4 regions of the Desulfatiglans parachlorophenolica genome follow, and region 4 is predicted to be linked to each of the others. Evidence: riboswitches for the same ligand, from Rfam matches in the RefSeq annotation. Region 4 holds a riboswitch; each other region holds the start of a gene.
What was found. Region 4 has a riboswitch for cobalamin ahead of ACZ500_RS10395 (cobalamin-binding protein). Riboswitches for the same ligand answer to the same signal wherever they lie in the genome.
Positions count from the first base shown of each region.

Region 1 (5,888 bases), 2.5 Mb from region 4:
TCCGACCAGAAGTAGTGCCGCTCCGTTCGGCCGTAAGACCCTCGGAGGCCATAATCCCAAAACGCGGAGACGTCGTGGTTGAAACTCAGGCCCTGCTGGGTCATAAGGCTTTCACGGTGTTCGTCTTCACTGGCCAGATTTTTCACGACCTGCCCGTTGGCATCCAGTGCGGGATTCACCTCGCTCAAGGCGAGGTCGGAGTCGAAGGTGATGGAGCTGAATTCGACCGACATTCCCGGCCCGAACCGAAGACCCGCGCCAATGGTGCCGCCGAGGCTGTCATAGTAATAATCGTTCGGGCCGCCGTTGTTCTCGCCGTCGGTCGTGACAACCTGTGGATCGATATCCAGATAGTAGCGGTCCTCCTTGCCATAAAAGATACGCCCGTTCTGGATAAAGGTGTTTCTCTCCCCCACCTCGTTCCGCCACTCCAACCCGAGCCCGTCGACCCATTTTTCGGGGATCACATTGACGACTCCACCCATCGCCTGGGAACCGTAAAGGGTGCTGCTCGTGCCCTTCAGGACCTCCACCTGCTCGATATTGGAGGCGCCATAGAGGTCTCCGATGAAGTATTGAAGGGTGCTTTGTGTGTCCGCCGCATCCCTCAGGGGAAAGCCATTGTAGCGAAACTGGGTATGCTGGGTTCCGGAGCCGCGGATGCTGATGCCCGAGAATTGCCCGGGGCCCCCGTTGCGCCTGAGGTAAACGCCGGGCAGGTCATCGAGCAACTCGGGCAGAAAATATTGCTCCGCATCGTCACGCTCCTGTGTCGTCACCACGCTGACGCTTTTGGTCACGTGTTCGAGAGGCTCCTGGATCCGATCCGCCGTGACGACGGTCGGCTCCAGATACACCCTGCCGACGTCCTTCTCCTCCGATTCACCGGCAAGTTCCTCCTCAGCACCCGATGCGGTAGCGGCCTTTTCATCTGCAGCCCCTGCAGCCGAAGGCACCCCCCAGAGAAGACACAAAACCATCAAGATCTTCAGCCCGTTCCCAAAATGAATTTTCATAACGCTCCTCCCTCCTCCGTTCCTTGATGCGGGCAATCAAAAAGACGCATACGGTCCCGGCCGGCGGACTGCGTCATCCCATCCGATGAGGCCGGACGGGTGCCGTGAACCGCTGCCAACCGGGCTACACCGCCAGACCTCTTCTATCCGTAATTCGGTCAGGCGGGCGGCTCCGCGACGCACAGGGGAACTGAAGGTTCGAGCATGCCTTTCGGCCAGGCCGATCCCGGCGCAAAGACAAAAAAAATCCCCGGTCGACAAAGTCGATCCGGGGATTCCCCATTTTTATCCCTCAAGAATCTTCAGCCCCTACCCATACCACGAAATACGAGGGCCATGTGATCAGGCAGGTCTTCTGACTTCCCCCCCACTCTGGCGGCCTTCCCACCCGACTTATGACGGGCAGTGGCCATTGGTGCCAAAGCAGTTCCCTTCTCAAGCGGAAAAGGGAGGGGTTACAGCGGCGGGTCCGTCCCCGATTCACACGGGGTTCCCTCTTAAGCTCTTCACGAGCACCTGAACAACTATGGAGTTGATAGCAGGCGCCACAAACCCTGTCAAGAAAAATTTCTTCTCACAGCCAGCCCCATTCGGAACACCCCGGGCTGGAATGTGCTGTTCAAAAAGATCTGCTGTCGATCGGACGACATTCATCCACTCACAGACGTCCGAGGTCTGTTCCCTCTTTCCAGCGCAAACCATGAAAATTTCAGCATTCGAAAAGTCCGGCTGTCTCTTTCCCCGATCACAGTCTTGAAACCCTTCAGCCCTGTTCCTGGAGCACCCTTCCCGTCGCATCCAGAACCGTGTACTCCACAGGGGTAGCGCCAAAATCTGCAAATCAAAACAATCGATGATCTGCGATCGTGAGCATCGCTCGGCATGAGTTATGACAACCTTCAAATCACGGAGTTGAAAAAAAAGTTGACCGCTGATGGCTCGATGTGCCACATTGCGATCAACCGAGTCGCCATTTGCGATGGCATCAAAGGGAAGACGGTGCGAAGCCGTCGCGGACCCGCCGCCGTAACCGGGAACGAAAGCCGCAGAATGCCACTGTCCGATTGGATGGGAAGGCGCGGCCGCTAGGATGATCCGGAAGCCGGAAGACCTGCTCGGGTGGTGGTTGCAGCTTCGATTCCCGCGGAAAAGGAACGGCTGCAGTTTGGATGGAACACGGCATCCCGACTCTGAACATGGAGGGTCGGGATTTTTTTGCTTCGCAAACCTTCATCCTTCGGGGGCCGCTCACCCGGATCGCCCAAGGGGATGCACAATGGATCTTGGACATGGTGGAAATATCGGCCTGCTGGCGGCACGGGCGGGTTTGCCCAGGGATAAAATCCTCGACTTTTCGGCTTCCATCAATCCCCAGGGTCCGCCAGAATCCTTGCGCAGCCTGGTCAACCGCAGTCTGAGTGAGGCGGTCCACTATCCCGATCCTCACGCCTCCGGTCTGGCCACTGCACTGGGTGCCCATCACGGTATTTCGTCGGAGAAAATCGCGGTGGGCAACGGCTCGACAGAACTGCTCTTCTCCTTGCCTCGTGTACTGTGCGTGTCCCGGGCGGTGCTTCCCGTTCCGAGTTACCTGGATTACCGGACTGCGGTGCTGCGTGAAGGGTTGTCCGTCGAGGAAGTGGCGCTCAAAGAAGGCGACGGATTCGCCATACCCTGGAACACGCTCGAAAGGAAACTCAAGGGGGGAGAGATGGTCGTCCTGGGCCAGCCCAACAATCCCACCGGGAGGCTTTTCGAGATCAACCGTCTGGTGGATTTGTCCGACCGTTATCCGGACTCCTTTTTTGTGGTGGACGAGGCCTTTGCCGACTTCGTCCCGAACTACCAAAGCCTGATCCATGCCGAGCGTTCCAACGTCGTGGTGGTGCGCTCTATGACCAAGCTTTATGCCATTCCAGGCTTTCGTCTGGGCTACGCTGTGGCGGATGCCGTTCTGGCCGCCCGATTGCGCGAGTTTCTACCGCCCTGGTCCGTGGGTTCTGTGGCTCAGACCGTCGGCACAGGCGTTTTGCGTGATCAGGCCTACGCCGAAAAGAGCCGTTCGGATGCCGTTCGCCGCCGGGAAATATTGGCGAATGAACTGTCCGCCCTGCCTGGGTTGAAGGTCTATCCCGGTGCAGCGAACTATCTGCTGGTCCGAATCAAGCGGACGGACATCGATGCGGTCGCGTTGGAAGAACAGGTGCTGCGCCAGGGGATCGCTATCCGGGTATGCACCGACTTCGTCGGCCTGGGAAGAGACTATTTCAGGGTGGCGGTGCGGACGACATCAGAAAACCGGTGTCTCGTCGCAGCACTGGCCAGGGTACTCCAGCCATCCCGGCCGACCGCCGTCGTCAAATCCCGAAAAACACCTGCCATCATGTTTCTGGGCACCTCTTCCCATGCAGGCAAGAGTGTGCTGACCGCCGCCCTGTGCCGCATCCTTCTCCAGGACGGTTACACAGTAGCCCCGTTCAAGGCCCAAAGCATGTCACTTGATTCCTATGCGACATCCGAAGGCGGGGAAATAGGGCGCGCCCTGCTGGTCCAGGCTCAGGCCTGCCGTCTGCCGCCCGACGCGCGGATGAATCCGGTGCTGCTCAAGCCCCTTTCAGAATCGGGGTCTCAGGTGATCGTGGTCGGAAGACCGATCGGCAACATGTCGGCCTCCGAGTACATCGCCTGCAAGAAGGATTTGTGGAAAACGGTCCGCGAAGCCTACGACTCATTGGCGGCCGAGGCGGACGTGATGGTGCTCGAAGGCGCGGGGAGCCCGGCCGAGGTCAACCTGAAAACACATGACCTCGCCAATCTGGCCCTGGCCGATCATGCCCGGGCCACGTCCCTGCTGGTGGGGGACATCGACCGGGGCGGACTTTTCGCGGCCTTTGCCGGGACCCTCGACCTCTTGTCGGAGCATGAGCGGTCCCTGATCAAAGGATTCGTGATCAACCGCTATCGCGGCAGACAGGCCTTGCTCGATGACGCCATCGCCTTCACCGAGCGCCACACCGGGCTGCCGACCTTCGGAGTGGTGCCATTCCTGGAGGATTTCGCATTCCCTGAAGGAAACCCTGCCGATTACGAGGCGGCATCCCAGGCCGAAGGTGAAAAGGGACGCGTCGCCGCGCCTTATGAGGTGGAGGCCGCCCTGGAGCGCCTGGCCGCTGTGGTGCGGGAAAATCTGCATATCCAAAAAATCTATCGATCGGCGGGATTGCGATGAAATGGATCCTCTACATCTGGCTTGCCCTCGCCCTGGATTACCTCATCGGCGATCCCCGTCGGCTGCCCCATCCGGTGAAACTGATCGGCGGTTTGGCGATCCGCCTCGAGGCCCCTATGCGAGCCCGGTTCGCATCCGCCAGGATCGCCGGTCTGGTGACGGCCTTGGCCGTCATCGGCATCGCCGCCCTGACCACCTGGGCCTGCCTGACTTTAGCTGAAGGGGCGGCGTCATGGCTGGGGCATATCATGGCCGTCCTCATCCTGTACACCGCATTCGCCGCCAGGGACCTCGACCGCCATGGCCGATCGGTGCAGGCAGCCCTGAGGCAGGGCGATCTGCCTCTGGCGCGGCGGCGGGTCTCCCTGATGGTCGGGCGTGACACCGCACGACTCGACGAGGCCGGCGTGACGCGTGCCACAGTGGAAAGCGTGGCTGAAAACACGGTGGACGGTATTATAGCACCTCTTTTTTTCGCCTTTCTGGGTGGACCGGTGGCAGCCGTCGCCTATAAGGCCGTAAGCACTCTGGATTCGACCTTCGGCTATCGGAACGAACGGTATCTTCAGTTCGGCTGGGCATCCGCCCGCCTCGACGATGCGGTCAATTATCTACCGGCCCGCATCAACGTTTTGCTCACGGCCTTGGCCGCCTGGGCATTGAAAGAGGACCCCCGTGCCGCCTGGCGGGTGGCCTGGAGAGACGGCCCCAAACACAACAGTCCCAATGCCGGTCTGGCAGAGGCCTCCACGGCCGGCGCACTGGGTGTTCAACTCGGCGGACCGGTTTACCGCAGTGGGCGCTTGGAGGAAATGCCGACCCTTGGAGATCTGCGTCATCCGCTTTCCCCCACCCACATCGCGCGGGCCTGCCGATTGATGATGGGGGCGACCCTGGCCGGGGCTGTGTTGTTTTCGCTCGTGCGTGGAATCATCCTATGGGCTATGTAAAATTCTGCCTGATCTTCCTCCGCAGCTAACAAGTTTCCATCCGGCAATGGTCTTTTTTGCCAATCTCGGCGTCAATCTGCACGTTTGCTTGTGCGGCAATCACCAGGTCGCATCCGCGCAAGAGCTTGATTTCCTTGATATTGTCAAACCAGAACCCACCGCGAAGCGGCGGGACTGAGCACGCGAAGCGTGTGAAGAAAAAATCCTCATTTCCGGATTGGAAACCGGATTGTACCGGGAAATCATTTCCGGATGGACACAAACTAACGAATCCCGGTTACGCAGTTCCTTTCCTCCTCTTCAGAGTGTGTCAAAGAAACTGTCGTACTTCCTTTTCAAGACCCGCCGAAGAAGCCAACCTGAGCAGACGCATGACGCCTTTTTTTGCAGGATCGGATTGCACATAGACCCATTCACACAGTTTCTTGAGCGCCTGTCCACGTGCAACGATGCCAAGGCATGTTTCCACCCCCTGCTGCATATCGCGCACCTCTTCACTCAAATAGAGGATCGCTCCCGCGTTCAGACAGGCGAGTTCCATGCATGGGCGAGGTCCTGTGCCGGCGATAACCTTCAGGAACCGAAGGGATTCCGCATCCAATTTGCCCGTCGCCGCTATGTCATTGTATTCATAACGATTCAGTCCAAGGTCCTCGGGTTCGAGCCGGTAGGTACGATCGTTTCCATCCGATA
Region 1 covers NZ_AP042460.1:4,704,653-4,710,540, reverse strand. The annotation lists gene ACZ500_RS21865 (TonB-dependent receptor plug domain-containing protein) at 1-1,016, opposite strand, end outside; cobalamin riboswitch at 1,345-1,551, opposite strand; cobalamin riboswitch at 1,964-2,149, shown strand; gene ACZ500_RS21860 (cobyric acid synthase) at 2,293-4,245, shown strand; gene cbiB (adenosylcobinamide-phosphate synthase CbiB) at 4,242-5,195, shown strand; gene ACZ500_RS21850 (hypothetical protein) at 5,242-5,373, shown strand; gene trpD (anthranilate phosphoribosyltransferase) at 5,506-5,888, opposite strand, start outside.
Region 1: another riboswitch for cobalamin. It lies ahead of ACZ500_RS21860 (cobyric acid synthase); the one in region 4 lies ahead of ACZ500_RS10395 (cobalamin-binding protein).

Region 2 (5,888 bases), 420 kb from region 4:
GCCCACTCCACACCGAAGATGTAATTCCGGTCCGGCGCCGGATAGTAGTTGGGCGCGGTCGGGAACCCGCCTATGACGACGTATTCCGAGTAATCCTGATTCGTCAGATTGTTGACGCCTACGAAGGCCTTGATGTTTTTCCAGGCATACGCAAGCCGGGCATTGACGGTGTAATAGCTGCCCTGCTTGGAAAAGGCGTTGGCCTGGTCGCTGATGGCGTAGCTGTCCCCGACGTAGTTGTAGTCGGCCGAGAAGACCATTCCGGTTATGAAATCGTGCAGGCGGAAACCCAGGTTCGCGCGGTGGCGCGGTACGCCGGGGATGTCGCGCCCCTCATAGGGGTCCTTCTCGAAGGTGGCCTTTTCATAGGTGTAGTTCCCGTAGAGCATCAGATGCTTTACGATGCGCGCCTTCGCACCGAGTTCAAGTCCCCGGTGCAGGGTCTCGGGGTGATTTTCGTTGGTGTAGGTGTCCTTGTTGTAGAAGATCTCGTCTTTGATCTTCGCCTGGAAGAGCGTGAGGTTGGCCTCGATGTCCGGGGTGATGAAATGACGGACGCCCGTTTCGAGGTGGTCCCCTCGCTGCGGGTGGAGGTCCGGATTGATCTGGATGCTGCCTGAGTTGAAGTCGTAGACCACCAGTTCGTCCGTCAGCGGAAAGCGGAAACTCCGGTTCGCGCGCACGAAGACCGAGGATTCCTCCTGATACAGATAGGTGAGTCCGGCGCTGTAGGCGTTTTCATGAGCGTCGACCGTGTCGTCGAGCGGCGCCAGAAAACCGCTCAGGTCTTCCTGCCTCATGTCGTATTCGACCGCTTCACGGCGCGCCCCCAGGGACAGAATCAGGTTGTCGAGGACGGACAGGTCGTTGTTGAGGTAAAACCCGTAGCTGTCCCGGGAGACGTTCGATCGGTTTGACGGGGAGAGCGGAGCCCCGTAGAAGGTGTCGAGATCCATCTCGGCCCAGTAGAAGTCCGCCCCCGCGATCAGCGTGTTCGGGCGGGCGAAGAGGGGCTTTTCGAAAACGTAGCGCGGTGTAAAGGACCACGTGTCGATCTGCCGCTGGGCCGAGAAGCTGTAGCTGACGAATTCTTCGTCGGTGTCTCGGTAGCGGTAGCCGAGATCGGCGGCGAGGTAGCCCAGTGCACCGAAATCGATCCGGGTGTCCAGCTTCAGGTACTGGTCCGTGTTCTCGGCGCCGTCATCCGGGGCGTTCGCCTGACGGCGGTCGGCGGCATAGGCCGCTTCGGTCAACGGTCCCGGCAGACCATAGTCGTCCGAGTGGTGGGCCCCGCTCAGATTGAAACTCAGCGTGTCCGTGGGGTCATAGGCCACTTTCGCCCCGACGTCCCGGGTGCGGAGGTAGCCGTTTTCACGATAGCCGTTCATCGAGTCGTAGCTGGCGGAAAGAAAGGCCGCCACCTGATCGGTTCCGCCGCTTGCCCGGGCCCAGCCTTTCGCCCGTCCATAACTCCCGCCGGTGCCGGCCACGGCGGCGCTGAAGCCCTTGTCCGGCGTTCTGGTGATGATGTTGATGACCCCGCCGGACGCGTTGTCCCCATAGAGGACGCTTCCGGCACCGCGGACAATCTCGATCCGCTCGATCTGGTCCAGGGGGATCTGCGTCCAGTCGACCCCGCTCAGATCGATCTCGTTCACGCGCCGCCCGTCCACCAGCACCAGGGTGTTGTAGGGGCCCGTTTCGCCGAATCCCCGCAGATCGACCTGGGCGACTTTCCCGTTGCCGTACAGATCCCGTACCACAACCGCCGCTTCGGAGCGGAGCAGTTCCGCCACGTTGTTGGCATTGGCGTTTTCGATCGCCTCTTCGTCGATGACGGTCACATGGGCCGGGATCTCCTGAACGGCCTGCTCGGTGCGCGTTCCGGTGACGACCACGGTCTCCATCCGGACCGCATCCTCGGAGGCGGCCGGCGCGTTCCTGCCGATCGTTGCCAGTGCCACTACGGCGATGCTGCAGCAAAATGTCTTGATCCAGGGTTTCATGATGTTCTCCTTCCGCTGTAGATTTAGAAAACGAGTCGGCGTCCGGAGAAAAAAATCCCCGAACCGCTTTGCGATCCGGGGATGACCCTTTTTTATCCACGGGATCCGGGATGTGACCCTGTACCACGAGGGTGTTGTATCCCTGTTCAGGCAGGTCTTCTGACTCCTCCGCCCTTTCGGCTGCCTTCCCATCCTTTGGCTTTGGACAGTGGCGTTTCGTGGTCGAAAGGTTTCCTTTCCCTGCCGACACAGAAAAAGGAGCGGAGTCACAGCGGCGGGTCCGTCCCCGTTTTTAAGGGAGTTCCCTTTTGAGCCCTTGCGGGCACCTGAACGTACCAATCTTCCTGGTTTCCATCCGGAAAGGGTCTTCCTGGCCAATCTCCGCGTCAAGCGGCGTGCCTGCCCGTATGGCGACCACCAGGTCGCCTCCGCGCAAGCACTTGATTTCTCTCATATGGGACAAACCGGGACCCACCCCGAAGGGGTGGAGCTGAGCCGGCGCGCCCGGCGGAGGAAAATCCTCATTTCCGGATCGAAAACGTGTCCGTACTCGATGAACATTATCGGACAGCCACTTCCTATCAAAAGAATGCATGGAGGTCAAGCAAAGAGACGGGATGGAAAGGGGGGCGCTGCCGGATGATGCCGGTCGAACAATGTGCGGGGATACGGGAAGGATTGAAAATCCGGAGGATAAAACGTATCATTCAAAAGGTAGTGAGCCGTCGATCCGAGGCTTTGGTTGTTGAAAGGTTCCACCCTCTGGAGGCATTGCCATGAAAAGAAAGACAGGAATACCGGTTGTTTTGGCTGCCGGGCTTTTTCTGCTCGGGGCGTGTTCACCGATTTCGCCGCAACTGCGGAACACGGCGGAAGCCGACGTGCCTTTCAGCACCCTGGTGTCCGAGTTGGAGTCCTACAAGGGCAAAACCGTTCTTCTGGGGGGAAAGGTTTTGGCTCTTCGGCAGGAATCCGATCGGACCCTGATAACGGTGCAGCAGTGCCCCCTGAACCATGAGGGCCGGCCCCACTGCAAAATGGACTCAGCCGGCATTTTTCTGGTTTCCTCCAAAGGGAGACCCATCGGGCATTCGAATCCTCCCGATGAGGAGATAACGGTTGTCGGGAGAATCATCGGGCTTGAAAAGGATGAAGGCAGCTACTGCGGTTCAGGCTGCCTCATGATCGAGGCTCTGGAAGTCCACGTCTGGCCGATGATGCCGCCGCCGGACCTCAAACTGTGGCCGCGCTATCCTTTCGACCGCGGCGCCAGGTCCTGGGAGGGCTTTTAGCGGCAGGATGCAGCTGTTTTCGCCTCGCTCACTTCTTGAAGAGCGCCTCAAGGGCCCGGCGCGCTTCCGTGACCGGGTTGACGGATTCCCGGGTCGAGCCGCGGGGGAGAAAATACTCGCAGAAATTGGCGCGCTCTTTGTCCACGACCCGTTCGGCTGAGACCTCGCGGCAATCGTTGTAGGCGTGCGTGTCATAGAACTTGCACTGCTTGCAGCAGTGCAGATCCCGCCCGCATTTGGGGCAGGAGTCGGTACGCAGTATCTTGTCGTGGGTTTTGATCGTGGTTTTGCAGAAGGAACAGCGCATCTTTCAACCTCCATCGACACCGTTGCGGTGTCTTGTTCAATAGTAAATCTCTACCCGGAAATGGTCTTTTTTGCCGATCTCGGCGTCGATCTGCACGTTTGCTTGTGCGGCGACCCACAGGTCGCCTCCGCGCAAGCGCTTGAGTTCCTTGATATTGGCAAACCGGGACCCGCCGCGAAGCGGTGGGACTGAGCACGCGAAGCGTGTGAAGAAAAAATCCTCATTTCCGGATTGGAAACTGGGTTGTGCCGGATGATTCCGGATGGACTCTAGTCACCTCGGGTTTTTCGGTGATTCGATCCAAACTTCACGGGGCAACGTCATGCAGACGATCGCTTACGGACGTTCGGAGATCCTGGTCCTCGATCACACGGCCGATTTCGGCATCGTCGTACGGAGTCCGGATCTTGCAGTCCTCTTCGAGGACGCGGCCGGGTACATGATGCAGATGATGGTCGTCCCCTTGGAAGAAGGGGTTGGCCGGGATTTCCTGATCGAAGTCAAGGCCGCGGACCTCGAAGACCTGATGGTCCGATGGCTTGGGGAAATCCTCTATAATCTCGAGGGCGAAGGGCAGATCGTGACTTCGGTTCGCATCGAGGCGATCTCGCCCGGTTTTCTTTCAGCCGTTGTAAAGCGAACTCCTTTCGATCCGAAGATTCACGAGATCCTGTGTGAGATCAAGGCGGTAACCTATCACCAGATCGAGGTTCACGAACAGGGAGACCACTGGGAATCACGCATCATTTTTGACCTGTAGGAACGGGATCCAGGTGGATGCCTCGGCCGGAGACCGTTCTGCGATGGCCGCCGCAAGAAGGGAAGGTGCCCCTATGGATATCAAACTCGAAAAGGTTGACGACTGCCGATGGCGGATTCCCAGAACCGGGTCCATGCGCGTCGACGGGCTGATTTTTTCGAACGACGAGCTGATCAAGCAGGTTCGAGGAGACCAGAGTCTCCAGCAGGTCGCCAATGTCGCCACGTTGCCCGGGATTGTGGGTCACTCGCTCGCCATGCCGGATATCCACTGGGGATACGGTTTTCCCATCGGCGGGGTTGCGGCCTTCGATCTCACGGCCGGCGTCGTTTCACCGGGCGGCGTCGGGTATGATATCAACTGCGGCTGCCGCCTCATGACTACGGCCCTTGCGGCCGAGGATGTTCGTCCCTGCATCAGAGACCTGGTCCTCGCCCTCTTCAGAAACGTCCCGACCGGCGTCGGATCGACGGGAGCGGTCGTACTCACGAAGGCCGAGGAGGCCCGGGTTGCGGTGGAAGGGGCGGCCTGGGCTGTCAGGCATGGCTTCGGAATGGTGGATGATCTGGAAAGAACGGAGGACCGCGGCACCATGGCCGGGGCGGATCCTTCCCTCCTGAGCGAACGCGCCCTCAAGCGGGGCATGGACCAGCTCGGGACCCTCGGTTCAGGCAACCATTTTCTAGAAGTTCAGTTTGTCGATACGATTTACGATTCAAAAACCGCAACGGCCTTCGGTCTGTACGAAGGTCAGGTGACCGTTTTCCTCCATACCGGGTCAAGAGGATTCGGCCATCAGATCTGCGACGATTTTCTGAAAATGATGAGCCAGAAATCCGACCTGCTGCCCTTTGACCTGCCGGACCGGCAGCTCGCCTGTGCACCCCTTCAGTCTGATCCGGCGCGTCGCTACCTGGCCGCAATGGCCTGTGCAGCGAATTACGCCTGGGCCAACCGTCAGATCCTGATGCATCTGACCCGGGAGACGTTTATGAAGGTTCTCGGGATTTCCCCCCGTGACCTTCGGATGCAGCTTCTCTTCGATGTGGCGCACAACATCGCCAAGCAGGAGACGCACCGTTTCGGCGGGCGGACCATGGAACTCTGTGTGCACCGTAAGGGTGCCACGCGCGCCCTGCCCGCCGGGCATCTGCTCCTTCCCGAAATCTACCGCCCTGTCGGCCAACCTGTTCTGATCCCAGGAGACATGGGGACCCACTCATACGTACTGGTCGGCGCGGAAGGCGCTATGGCGGAGACCTTCGGTTCGACTTGCCACGGTGCCGGCCGCGTGTTGAGCCGTTCTCAGGCCCTCAAACGGGCCAAAGGCAGGTCGATCAGCCGGGAAATGGACGACAAGGGAATCGTTGTGCACTCCAAGGGTAAAAAAACACTGGCGGAAGAGATGCCGGAGGCGTACAAGGACGCATCTCAAGTGGTGGAGGTGGTCCATGCTGCCGGGCTTGCCCGGAAAGTCGCTCGACTGACCCCCCTGGGGGTCATCAAGGGATAGGCTTTCCTTC
Region 2 covers NZ_AP042460.1:2,647,755-2,653,642, reverse strand. The annotation lists gene ACZ500_RS12350 (TonB-dependent receptor) at 1-2,006, opposite strand, end outside; cobalamin riboswitch at 2,139-2,351, opposite strand; gene ACZ500_RS12345 (Slp family lipoprotein) at 2,783-3,298, shown strand; gene ACZ500_RS12340 (hypothetical protein) at 3,327-3,605, opposite strand; gene ACZ500_RS12335 (hypothetical protein) at 3,666-3,797, shown strand; gene ACZ500_RS12330 (archease) at 3,868-4,365, shown strand; gene ACZ500_RS12325 (RtcB family protein) at 4,439-5,878, shown strand.
Region 2: another riboswitch for cobalamin. It lies ahead of ACZ500_RS12350 (TonB-dependent receptor); the one in region 4 lies ahead of ACZ500_RS10395 (cobalamin-binding protein).

Region 3 (5,888 bases), 1.9 Mb from region 4:
GGAGGGAGCGCTTGGCAGCGAATCACTGCATAGAGGGGTAGGCCCTTTCGCCTGGGATCGGCATCGGGCCGGTGTTCAGGCTTCGGCATGTGGAATTTGAGGTCAGCGGCCGGAAACTCGACCCGCAGGAGGCGGCCTTGGAACTCGGGCGCCTCGAGGCCGTCTGCCGGGAGGTTGCGGCGGCGCTCCTAGGGTTGGAAGACGGTGCCGCGAGGGAGGCGCTCCTGGCCATGCCGGAGAGCCCGCTTTTCCACGGAAGCATTACGGACCGGATCCAGTCCGGTCGGCCGGCGGCTGACGCCGTCGTGCAGAGCGTAAACGACCTCGCCGTCATCTTCGGCGCACTTCCAGACCCGGTCCTGCGCGCCAGGGCCGGGCAGGCCGAGGAGGTGGGCAGGCCTGCATCTACGAGAACATCCTGCGCCGCGTGCCGGGAAACCCGGCCGGGGACATGGTCGGCAACCCCCTGGCCATCCCCGTGCTCATCGGGCTAGGGTTCAGTTCCCTTTCGGCTACTGCGCCGCGCATCCCGGAGGTGAAGAAAACGATCCTAACGGTTGACAGCGGTGAGGCCAGACACCTGGCCCGCTCTGTCCTCGCCCTGGAGGATGCCGACCAGGTGAGGGCCTGCCTGCGGCGGGAGACCGGCAAATGACCCCATAACACCGCCCAAAATCAAGAGGGAGGATCCGAAGGAGACGATGGCATTCTTGGCGCAGATACGTGCACCATCGTGGGTATAGAGGTCTCCAGCGTCGTCAGGATCCCTCATCGCAACGATGGACACGCCCTCTTTCGGGGTGATGGTGGATATGTCGGGAAAGTCAGGGAGTTCGCTTCTCTAACTGAAGGGCCTGAACAAGGCCTTTGGGTGTAAACTGGGAACGTCGCAGAACGATACCAAATTTTTCTTGACTTTTATTCTTGCCCTCAGTAGCTTTCCTCTGAAAGAAGAAAATTCGTTCAGGTGCCTTTAACCAGGCTTAATAGGGAACCTCGTGAAAGTCGAGGACGGGCCCGCCGCTGTAATCGGAGACGAAAACCGCATATCGCCACTGCCGGGTGTTTAGTAAATGATTGATCGTCTGGTGGGAAGGCGCGGCAAGTAGAGAGATCCGAGAGTCAGAAGACCTGCCCGAACGGAGAAAGCGCAAACCTTCGCGGAGGGAGGTGGCTCTGTGGTTCTGAGGATGAAACTGGGAAATCCCCGGATCGAGTTATTTCGGTCGGGGTTTTTTTTGTCCGGGGACCGGATCGGACGTGCTGGTTTGTGCATTCCCTCTTCCCGGGATTTTTCCGGCTTGGTCGGATAATCGATAAAGACTTGCTGAGCAGTATGGATATGGCTTGAAGGATTTTGCTGATGGGTCGTCGAGTAAAGAGATGCACGATATTGTTTTTCATAGACGATAGATATACCAGCCGTGACCTTTCTTTCGGAGCGATCGGAAGATCCAAGAAGCTGAAAAACTCGTCGATTTCTCTCTGTAATGAACAGTGGACGAGATGCATGAGGAAAAATAAAACGGCAGTGAAGGATACCTTACGATTGTGGGAAAAATATTTTTCAGAGAAACTGTGCGGTTGAAGAAATTTATGAAAATGGAAATGTTTTCTAAGGAACCTAATCGGTTTGATGCAAATTTTGGAAAGTAGATTCTGTGCCAAGCGCAACATTTTTACATAATTTTTCCGTATGCATATGTCACTTCCTTTGAAATTGACATTTGATTCATTTTATACTGCTGACAGAGAAGTATAACTTGCTATATATGCAAGTAAAAACCTTAGCCCCGGCTTCTTAAGTCAATGATATTGAGTATTATTTGTGCAAGAATTTTTCTTGAAATGTTTCCTATGGACGAATAGCATCATTAGCATCATAAGAATATAATCTGCCGTTCAGGTGCCTGGAGCAGGCTCAAAGGGGAACCTCGTGAGAATCGAGGGCGGACCCGCCGCTGTGATCGGGGACGAAAGCCACACATCGCCACTGTTGGGTGGTCAGCAAGTGACTGATTATCTGATGGGAAGGCGCGGCAAGTAGGGAGATCCGAGAGTCAGAAGACCTGCCTGAACGGTGAGAGAGCAAACCTTCGTGGACAGAGGTGGCTCAACGGTTCTAAGGGTAAAATTGGGAAATCCCTGGATCGGTTCATTACGGTCCGGGGATTTTTTTTGTGTGCGCCCGGGAGAGCCCACAATCGTGGAGGTGAAAGTCCTCTACACGCCTGTCAGGGGGAGGTGTTAGCCGGACGGCAAGGGTGCCAGCCAGGAGACAGGAGCTGAAAGAAGGCGCAGGCAAGGCGCTGGTCCGACGAACAGGAACCTTACATGAGGTGGTCATGCTGGATGAGGAGTCACATATCTTCAAAGTCCGATATCTGTGCGGAAAGCAAGGGCTTGGTGCGTCAAACGTCACCGCGGGGACGGGATACTCCCAGGCGAAGAATCTTCATTCAATGGAAGCAGTGGTTGAACGTGAGGACATGTCGGGGGCCTATCGCCGAGTCAGGGCGAACAAGAGTGCTCCCGGAGTTGACGGCCTATCAATCGAAAATTTCATGGAACATCTCAACGCTGAATGGCAGCGTATTGAGAAAGAACTGTAGGAGGGTCGGTACGTGCCCCAGCCCATGCTTAGGGTTTATATCCCCAGACTTGGCGGAAGTGGAATTCGGTGTCGCTTCCCATATGAACGAGGCCTTCCCTGTGCGCTTCTTCACAAAGCTTGGAGTCGTGTCGCTGCTCGGTCTCGTGAAGCAGCTTCAATGTAATTAGTCTCTATCCGGAAATGGTCTTTTTGGCCAATCTCGGCGTCACTCTGTACGTTTGCTTGTGCGGCGACCTACAGGTCGTCTCCGCGCAAGCGCTTGAGTTCCTTGATATTGGCCAAACCGGGACCCGCCGCGTAGCGGTGGGACTGAGCGGCGAAGCGGTGAAGAAAAATCCTCATTTCCGGATTGGAAAGCGGGTCATGCTGGATAAAGCATTCCCGGATGGAGACTAATTACTGTACCGCTATGGTACGGAGCCATATGACTGGCGGTATGGGAGGACGGCGAGGGCAACTACGCCTCCTGCTCGATTTGGAGTTCGGCCGCGAAGGGGGCATTCTGCGTCGGGAAAAGATTGGCAGAGCGGCAATTAGGCCAATTCTTGAGGATACCGGAGAAAGGGCAGAGCGTGATTTCCTTGACATTTCCGCTAAAGAGTTTCTATATCGCGGCCGGCTTTTACCTGGTAGGTACGGTCTTTCACCTTTTGGCAAGGGAGAAGCCTGCCATCTGGTTTTTCACAGCAGGCATTTTGATCAATGCAGTCTCTGAGATATCCGGCAGAGTCATTGTATGGCCGTACTGCAACATGTTCGAGGAACCGTTCTTCCTCCCCATATGCGTAGCCGCCGTTTCCGTTGTCCTCATCATTTCAGGAACAGCAAAAGACGGCCTATCCCTCCTACCGCTCATCGCACTCTTCTCGCTTGTCGCTGTCTTTTTTTCAGAAGGGTACTACCCGCCCTTTACCATGCAGTCAAAGAGCATCCACGCACATTTGTTTCATCTTTTTGCCTTTGTTGGCCATGGCTGTCTGATAACCGGGGCCTATCTTGCCGTTTGCTCTCTTGTGAGGAAGAGAAGAGATGGTATTCCGTATCAGATGATTATCTGGGGGTTTGCCTTCATGTCAGTATCGGGCATGTTTGGCATGTTATGGAGCTATGCGGGAAGATCTGACACGGTTTCGTGGAATCACTACTATTTTCATTCAATTGCAGTCTGGCTCTACTATGCCGGTTTTTTGCATCTTCACCTTTTTAAAGGATGGGATCAAAACAAAAAGATCTGGATACTTGTGGGAGGCGCAGTAATGATATTAAGCTTGGACTACTTGCCTCAGATTGGCGCAATGCATATTCCGAGAGTATTTAATGGCGGATTGTATGATCTCTTTTAGGGCGATTTGGACCTTTTTGGGAAGGCCTTCTCTTTCAGTCTGTCTGATATATCTTATTGTTGCGGATATTTTGGTAGGCTCTTTCATCATGAGAGACAATCCGAAGATATTTGCAGTGCTTGACAGCATAACGATTCAAGAATGGGTTGTCACATATGGACTGAACAATCTCAAAGCCACTTGGTGGTTCTTTGTCTGTTTGTATTTGTTGTTATCTCTTGGAATAACCACATCGGTGTGCAGCATAAACAAGGTGATTTCCGTTATCAAAAGATTCTATGGGAATGGTTTTTTGAAACTTGCTTTAAAGCTATCTCCATCAGTTATTCATCTCGGCTTTCTCTTTCTCCTTTTGGGGCAGCTTGCAAGCCATACGCTTGGGGTCAATTCGCATGGGCATATACTGGACGTAGGAGGAAGTATGATTGTTCCGGGATCTGACATAGTTGTTGTTCTGAAGGATTTGAGGATAGATTTCTTCAAGGGAGATCGTGAGTTCTTGGGCATGGAAGGAGAGGCAAAAACCGTTTCTGGGACTCTTTCCATCTACGACCGGCATGAGGATCATGAAAAGAGAATCTCCATGAACCACCCTATGATGTATAAGGGGTGGGGCCTATTCATTCAAGATTTTTCCCCAAAAAGCGAAGGGAACAAGAGGCCGCCCTATATCAATATGACGCTCAGAAGAGACCCGGGCATCAGGTTGATGATTGCGGGGGGAGTTATGTTTGGATTGGGGCTTGTACTCTACCTCATCTCTGTCATTCAGTCCCGTATCAACGGCGGGCAGGTGTTCTACGGCATGCCTGTTAAGCATTACGAGGGGTCGCAACGATCCAAGACGATAAACAGACGGCCTGGCATGCCTCATCTACTGATGGTCTCTTACCTTTTTGTGCTTTTATTCGGGGGGTGCAGTACAGATTTCGAGCAGTACGGCGAGTTTTCCATCAAGTCTCTCGAGAACGGCTCCAAGGAAATCACGGACGGCATCGGGAGAAAAGTGCTGCTGGTGCCGCGTACTGACACCGCCAAGAACACAGACAAAGAGGGAAAAGCCATAAGAATCCCTGTGCAAAAGGTCGTTGTGTATTCTGGATACGATGCTGCGCTGATCAAAGAGCTGGGACGGCTGGACAGCGTTAGAGGTGTTATCGCCTCTGAGGAGAGATGGCACATCCCTGAGATAAGAGAGGGGATTAAAGACGGCAGCATATCCTATCTCGGGGAGTACAAGTCGATCGATTTCGAGAGATTGAGGGCCATCCAGCCGGACGTGGTTTTTACCTGGGATGAAGGCGTTATCCCAAAGCTCGAAGAACTCTCCATCCCATGCGTATTGACCTCAACCAGGATCGCCAAGGACCTGGACGCGCACATAAAATTCATTGAATTTCTTTCGGTGTTTTACGTTGAAGAGAAGCGGGCAGCGTCTTTTGTAGATGTACAGTTCAAAAAAATTAATGAAATATCGGTCAGATTGGAGAATGCGATGACAAGGCCGAAGCTTGTCTGGGGGGATATCTACGAAAGGAAGGTATTGGTCGAGCCCGGGAACTCATGGGCTGGGCAGTTGGTGGAAAAGGCGGGGGGCGATTATCTGTTTCGTGATCTTGAAGGCGCAAGCTGCATGCAGGTTACCCTGGAGAAATTCTTTGCAAGGACAAAATGGGCTGAAATGTTCATCACATACCGTGGACCGGAGAGCGGGATCACATCCAAGGAAAGGCTTCGCCAAGCGAACAGGTTGCTTGAGGCAGTGGAAATCAAGCCTATGAACGAGGGAAGGATTTTTTTTACAGGCTACAAATTGTATCAGACCGCGGATGTGGCAGGCATTATCGAAGAACTCGCAGCGATTTTTCATCCCGGATTGTTCCCGGAAAAAACGGATCCTCATTATTTTTTTGAGCTTCCCCGGAAGTGAA
Region 3 covers NZ_AP042460.1:354,234-360,121, forward strand. The annotation lists gene ACZ500_RS01635 (phosphoenolpyruvate-utilizing N-terminal domain-containing protein) at 90-494, shown strand; gene ACZ500_RS01640 (hypothetical protein) at 452-655, shown strand; cobalamin riboswitch at 949-1,153, shown strand; cobalamin riboswitch at 1,888-2,091, shown strand; gene ACZ500_RS01645 (hypothetical protein) at 2,346-2,612, shown strand; gene ACZ500_RS01650 (hypothetical protein) at 2,795-3,010, shown strand; gene ACZ500_RS01655 (hypothetical protein) at 3,133-3,957, shown strand; gene ACZ500_RS01660 (ABC transporter substrate-binding protein) at 3,944-5,887, shown strand.
Region 3: another riboswitch for cobalamin. It lies ahead of ACZ500_RS01645 (hypothetical protein); the one in region 4 lies ahead of ACZ500_RS10395 (cobalamin-binding protein).

Region 4 (5,888 bases):
GATAGAGCGGGACCTTCATACGTTATCCATTCACCCTTGGCTCGAATACGCGCTCGCTCCTCATCTCTGGACGCCCTCCGGGAGGCAACGCTGTATGAGTTTTTCGTAAACGATCTCCAGGCTGGTGGCGTATTTCTCGATCGTCAGAACCGCATTTTCCACGCGGGATGTGAAGTAGTTGTAAGGGAAGACGCTGAAGATCGCGATTCCCAGTCCGGCGGCGGTGGTGATCAGCGCCTGGGCGATGCCGCCGGTCACCGCCTGGGGATGCTCGATGCCCATGTTCCCCAGGATCTCGAAGGAGGCGATGATGCCGAGGACGGTCCCGAAGATTCCGAGGAGCGGGGTGACGGTGATCATCGTGTCGAGGACGCTCAGGTAGCGCCTCATGCGCCTGACCTCGTCGGCCGCGCTGGTCTCCATGGCCTTGGCCATCGAAAAGTCGCGGTGAAGGATGCCGGTGACGAGGATCCGTATGATGTAGTCCCTGGATCCGGCCGTTTTGATCCGGACGCTTTCCCAATCCCCCGTGCGGCAGAGTTCGAGGACCTCGTTGACGAGGTTCTGGTCGCGGCGCCGGTCCTCCTTGAGCCAGAAGACGGTCTTCTCGATGACCACGGTCAGCGACAGGATGGAGCAGAGCAGCAGCGGATACATGATGGGGCCGCCGCTCAGAAAGATGTCGATCATAGGATGGACCTCCCGATGCGTTTCCGATCCGCAGCGCAGCAGGGCCGGAGACGCGTTTTTGCATGCAAATCGAATTACGCTTCCGCGCAGGCCTGGCTTTCCGCGCAACGCTCCGCCCGCCCGACCAGGCTCACGCGCGGGGCGCCCGTAGCCGGGTTCCGATCTACGAGCACGCGGCAGCTGTATGCGGCGCTGATCCCTTCGGACGTGACCACCTCGGCGGGTGCGCCCGCGCTGAAAAGGCGGCCGTTTTCGAGGATGATCAACCGGTTGCAGTACAGGGCCGCCAGGTCGATATCGTGCGTGACCGCGACGACGCTCACCTGTTTGTCGCGGACGAGCGATGCGATCAGCTCGAAGATCTCCATCTTGTATTTGATGTCCAGGAAGGCCGTCGGTTCGTCCAGCAGGATGATTTCCGGTTCCTGGGCGAGTGCCCTGGCGATCAGCACGCGCTGCTTCTCGCCCCCGGACAGTTCGTGGATCGATCGATCGGCCAGCCGTTCGACATCCACGGTGCGCAGGGCCTGCATGGCGATCTCGATATCCCGGTCGCTCTCGAACTGGAGGCGCTTCAGGTGAGGTGAGCGGCCCATCAACACAACCTCCAGCACGGTGAACGAGAATTGAAACGGTTGTTCCTGGGCGACGAAGGCGATACGGCGTGCGAGTTCGCTGCGTTTGAACGCGCCGATGGGGCGTCCGCTGAAGAACACCGTGCCGCTCTCCGGTTTGAGCAGTCCATCCATGAGCTTCAGCAGGGTGCTCTTGCCGGACCCGTTCGGCCCGAGGATGCCCACCAGTTCACGGCTCCCGATTTCCAGGCGGATCCCTCCGAGGGCCAGGGTGTCTTCGTAGCGATAGCTCACGTCGTCGAGGGTCAGGATCGGTTCCATTGGCTGCCTCGGGTCCGCAGAAGGATCACGAAAAAAGGAGCGCCCAGGAAGGCCGTCACGACCCCGACGGGCAGTTCGCTGGGCGAAACCACCCAGCGCGCGAAGGTGTCGCAGACGATCAGGAGGATGGCCCCCCCGAGGGCCGACACAGGGACGAGAAGCCGGTGATCCGGGCCGAACATCATGCGGGCGAGGTGCGGCACGATCAGTCCGATGAATCCGATCAGACCCGAAAGGGAGACGACCAGTCCGATCATCAGGGATACCAGCAGAAAACAGAGGAGCTTGGTCCTTTCGACGTCCACCCCCATGTGGCAGGCCGTCTCGTCCCCGAGGGTCATGAGATTCAGATCGCGGGCGAAGCCGTAAAGGATCGCCGCCGCCAGGATCACGACGGGCGCGATGATCGCCGACTGGCCGAAATGGCTTTGGGACAGGTCGCCGTAAAGCCAGAAGAGCATGGTGTGCAGACGGCTGTCTGTGGAGGTGGAGACGAAGAACATGATGACGGCGGTGAAAAAGGCGTTGATGATGACGCCCGTGAGCAGAATGGTCGAAGACTCCATCCCCATCCTGCGTCTGCCGAGAAGGAGGACGAGGAGGATGGTCACCAGTGCGCCCGCAAACGAAAAGACCGGGATGCCCAACTGAAAGCTGAAGCCGAGCATGATCCCGATGATGGCGCCCAGAGCGGCCCCGCTCGATACCCCGAGGATGAATGGTTCGGCGAGAGGGTTGCGGAGAAGCGCCTGAAAGACGGCGCCTCCGAGGGAAAGGGCGAAGCCCACGAGGCCGGCGAGCAGGACGCGTGGGAGGCGGACCTTGAGAACGATCAGCTCCGTTGTGCCGCCCGTACTTTCCCCCAACAGGGTGCGGCAGAGTGCCGAGAAGGAGATGTCGGCCGTTCCGAGCCAGAGAGAGAAGAGGATCGCCCCGCCGAGAAGACCGCTCATGACGGCTGAAATAAGAAGGACCTTGCCGGGGGTTACCCGTCGATGCAGGATCATGGCCGCTCCCAGAGGATTTCCGGGTGGATGAACCGGGCCGCCTCTTCGAGACCGTCTACGATGCGGGGCGAAGGGCGGTCGACGAGGTCCGAATCGATCAGGTGTACGCGGTGGCTGCGGGCGGCCGGGATGTCTGTCAAACGCAGCCAGCCCTGGCGGGCCTCTTCGAACCGGCCGCCGCGGTCCATGGAGGAGACCAGGATCACGTCGGGTCTCTGGCGGATGACCTCTTCCAGGCTGATCCTGGGGTAGGTGAAGGGCTCCTCGCTGAATGGGTTCCAGCCGCCGGCCAGGGTGATCAGGTCGTTCAGGAAGGTGTCCCGATTGATCGTCATGATGGGGCGCAGGTTGATCTGCACGAAGACCTTCGGCCGAGGCAGACCGCGGACCTTTTCCGCTACGCGTTCGGCGCGGGCCTTCAGGGCCTCGGCCGCCGCCGCGCCGTCCCGGGTGGCGCCGCAGACGCGCCCCAGGAGCGTGATGGTGTCCAAGGCCTCGTAAATGTTCCGCGGGTTGGTGGTGAAGACCCGGATGCCGGCGGTTTCGAGGGTCTCGACGACGCTCCGGCTGTTCCCATCCGCCGTGGCGATGACGAGGTCCGGGGCGAGGCTGATGATCTGCTCGATGTTCAGGTTGACATAGCTCCCGACCTTAGGCTTGCCGCAGGCCTCCGGCGGGTAGGTGCTGTATTGGGTGACACCCGCCACCCGGTCTCCCAGGCCCAGAAAATACAGGATTTCCGTGATGCTGGGGGCGAGGGAAACGATCCGTCGAGGGGGTGAGGGCACCGTAATGTCTTTTCCCGTTGCGTCTCGAAAAACCCCGGCCGATGCGGGGACCGCAGCCGATGCGAAAACAAGGCAAAGACAGGCGCAGAGATGGCGGATCAGCTTCATAGTAAAAAAAACCCCCGAATCACGTTCTGATCCGGGGATAGCCCTGTTCATATCCGAGAGATCCGGAGACAGCCGTCTTTCCGTCACGGCACGCATCTCCCTATCCAGGCAGGTCTTCTGACTTCTCCGCCCTTACGGCGGCCTTCCCATTCCGGTTACAGCGGAACAGTGGCTATCATGGCCGTAAGGTTCCCGCGTTTTTCAGCGGAGCGGAGTAACAGCGGCGGGCCCATCCCCGATTTGCACGGGGTTCCCTATTAAGCCTCGAAAGGCGCCTGAATAACCTTGAAGGGCTTCCCGCTCCGCAGGGATCGGGGCGCCCGCACACGCTTCAAAACCAGACAGGATGAGATGGATCAACACCGGGAAATGGAGCGAACACACGGCTGAACTTCACACCAAACCTGTCCTGCACCAGGACTCCCCACCAAAGCAGCAACGCCGCCTCGGCGCGATTTCCAGAGTGAAGCGAGTTTCACAATTCTTCCAAAAATTCATTATAACGCGAAAATTGAAATTTTGTCAAGCGGCAAAACACTCCTGGTACCTGGAGGGTGGTGCGGCACAATAAGACCGGGGAACAGCAGCGCCCTTATCTATAGATCAGATCCGTGAAACCAAAAGGGCAAGGCCCACCCGGACGGGTGGGCCTTGCGGATCCGCGAAGGTCTTGCTCCTATCGGCTCAGGAGGAATGCTATTGCAGGATAAAACCGAGGAAAGGCTCGCCGGAGGCCCGGTGACGTTCCATCTGGTTTCTAAGCTGATTGAGAAAGACCCGGAGGTCGAGGGGCGCAGCCTCTCCTACGCCACCTATGAACCCCATCACCTCATCCGTATTTTCGATCACGCCGTAGCCTCCCTGCACGACGCTTTGAACGGCTCCACGATTGGCCTTGACGAGCTGTCGGGCCTGGAGCAGCAGCCTCGGATGGGTCAAAAGCACCCGCAGGAAATTGTCCGCCTGGTTGTAAATCATACCCGAGCAAAACTGCCCGAAGGCGGTCTCGGCCATCACCTTGTCGCGATAGTCGCGGAAGAGGGCGAGGTCCCCGGCGACAGGGAACATGGTTCGATAGGCGGCGTACCAGTCGACGCTGGGGCCGTAGGCGCTCCCGTACTGGTAGGTCCAGTATCCGAACTGCACGTCACCGGCCAACTGGCTGTAGCCGATATTGAAATACCCGCCAAGGCCTCCCCAGGAGGACCCCCAGCTGTTCTTGCAGATAAAGGAACTGTTCGAGTCGTTCCACCCGACGACGAGGACGAAGTGGTTGCCTTCATATGTTCCGCTTGTCTTGGTGTAAACGCCGGTGCTGTAACTGTAAAAATCGCTGTAGACTTTATACCACACAACCACGGGGCCGTTGCTATAGATAGCGTTCTTGATCTCGGTGCTGGTCGCGACTTCACCGCTGTTTGCATAATCCCAATTTGTAAGATAATAGGCGTCATCCTGCCAGTTGGCACAGGCATTCGCGCAGGGTCCTTTGGTTCCGGTGTAGGGATAGCAGGATTCCACCGCTGTGCCGGGGTTCTTCAGGTAATCCGACGCGGTGCTGGCATAGCCGCCGGTGCAGTCACCCGCGGTGCTGCAGGAAAGCACGATCTGCTCCGAGAGGTCGAGAGTGGAGCCGGGAAGGCTGTTGGTGATCATGTACTTGGACTCGAGGGCGGCCACCGTCGCAAAGCAGAAACAGGAGCCGCACCCGCCCTGGTTCTTGACCGAACTGACGTAGTTTGAACCACTTATGTTGCGCCAGTCGTACTGGGATGGGAGGACGGTAAACAGGGGCGCCGCGGCCGGCACCTCGGCCTCGGGGCCGGCCGTCTCTTCCATGGCTCCCAGGAGCTTCCGGCGCTCTTCAGGGGTCATGCGTGTGATGGGGTTTTCGGCTGCGACCCAATCAGCCCCCGCGGCTTCGATGGCTGCGTTGATCTCGTCGATGGTCTCGGTGCAGAGCACGACGTTCGGTGAAACCAGGAACAACGCCGCCAGGATCACGAGGCCGGTGAGTGAAAATAGAGACCGTTTGTAATTTTTCATCCTTCTACCTCCTGATTCAGCAAAAAAAAAGTGGCCGCACCAAGGCGGATCAACATGCTCAATCCTGCTCACTCTGGCCGATCTGCGTATCGATTGGATCCTCCCACGATCCCTTGAATGGACGCAGAGCGCCACGATGTCTTTGGGTGAAAGGTCAGAAGTGAAAAAATCCTCCGGATAGCGCTATGGATAAGGTGAAATCTCTTCAGGTAACGATGAATCAAAACTCTTGGCAACAATTGGTCCGGTTGGGTTGATTGAATGGCTGCCCGATGATCAGGTACAGCTGATGGATTCCACGCATTGGTCAAGGAAATACGCATGGAAAACAAACAAATCAAAGGCTTGAGCGG
Region 4 covers NZ_AP042460.1:2,229,327-2,235,214, reverse strand. The annotation lists gene ACZ500_RS10415 (ExbD/TolR family protein) at 1-19, opposite strand, end outside; gene ACZ500_RS10410 (MotA/TolQ/ExbB proton channel family protein) at 61-690, opposite strand; gene ACZ500_RS10405 (ABC transporter ATP-binding protein) at 765-1,586, opposite strand; gene ACZ500_RS10400 (FecCD family ABC transporter permease) at 1,571-2,593, opposite strand; gene ACZ500_RS10395 (cobalamin-binding protein) at 2,590-3,576, opposite strand; cobalamin riboswitch at 3,580-3,783, opposite strand; gene ACZ500_RS10390 (C1 family peptidase) at 4,186-5,535, opposite strand.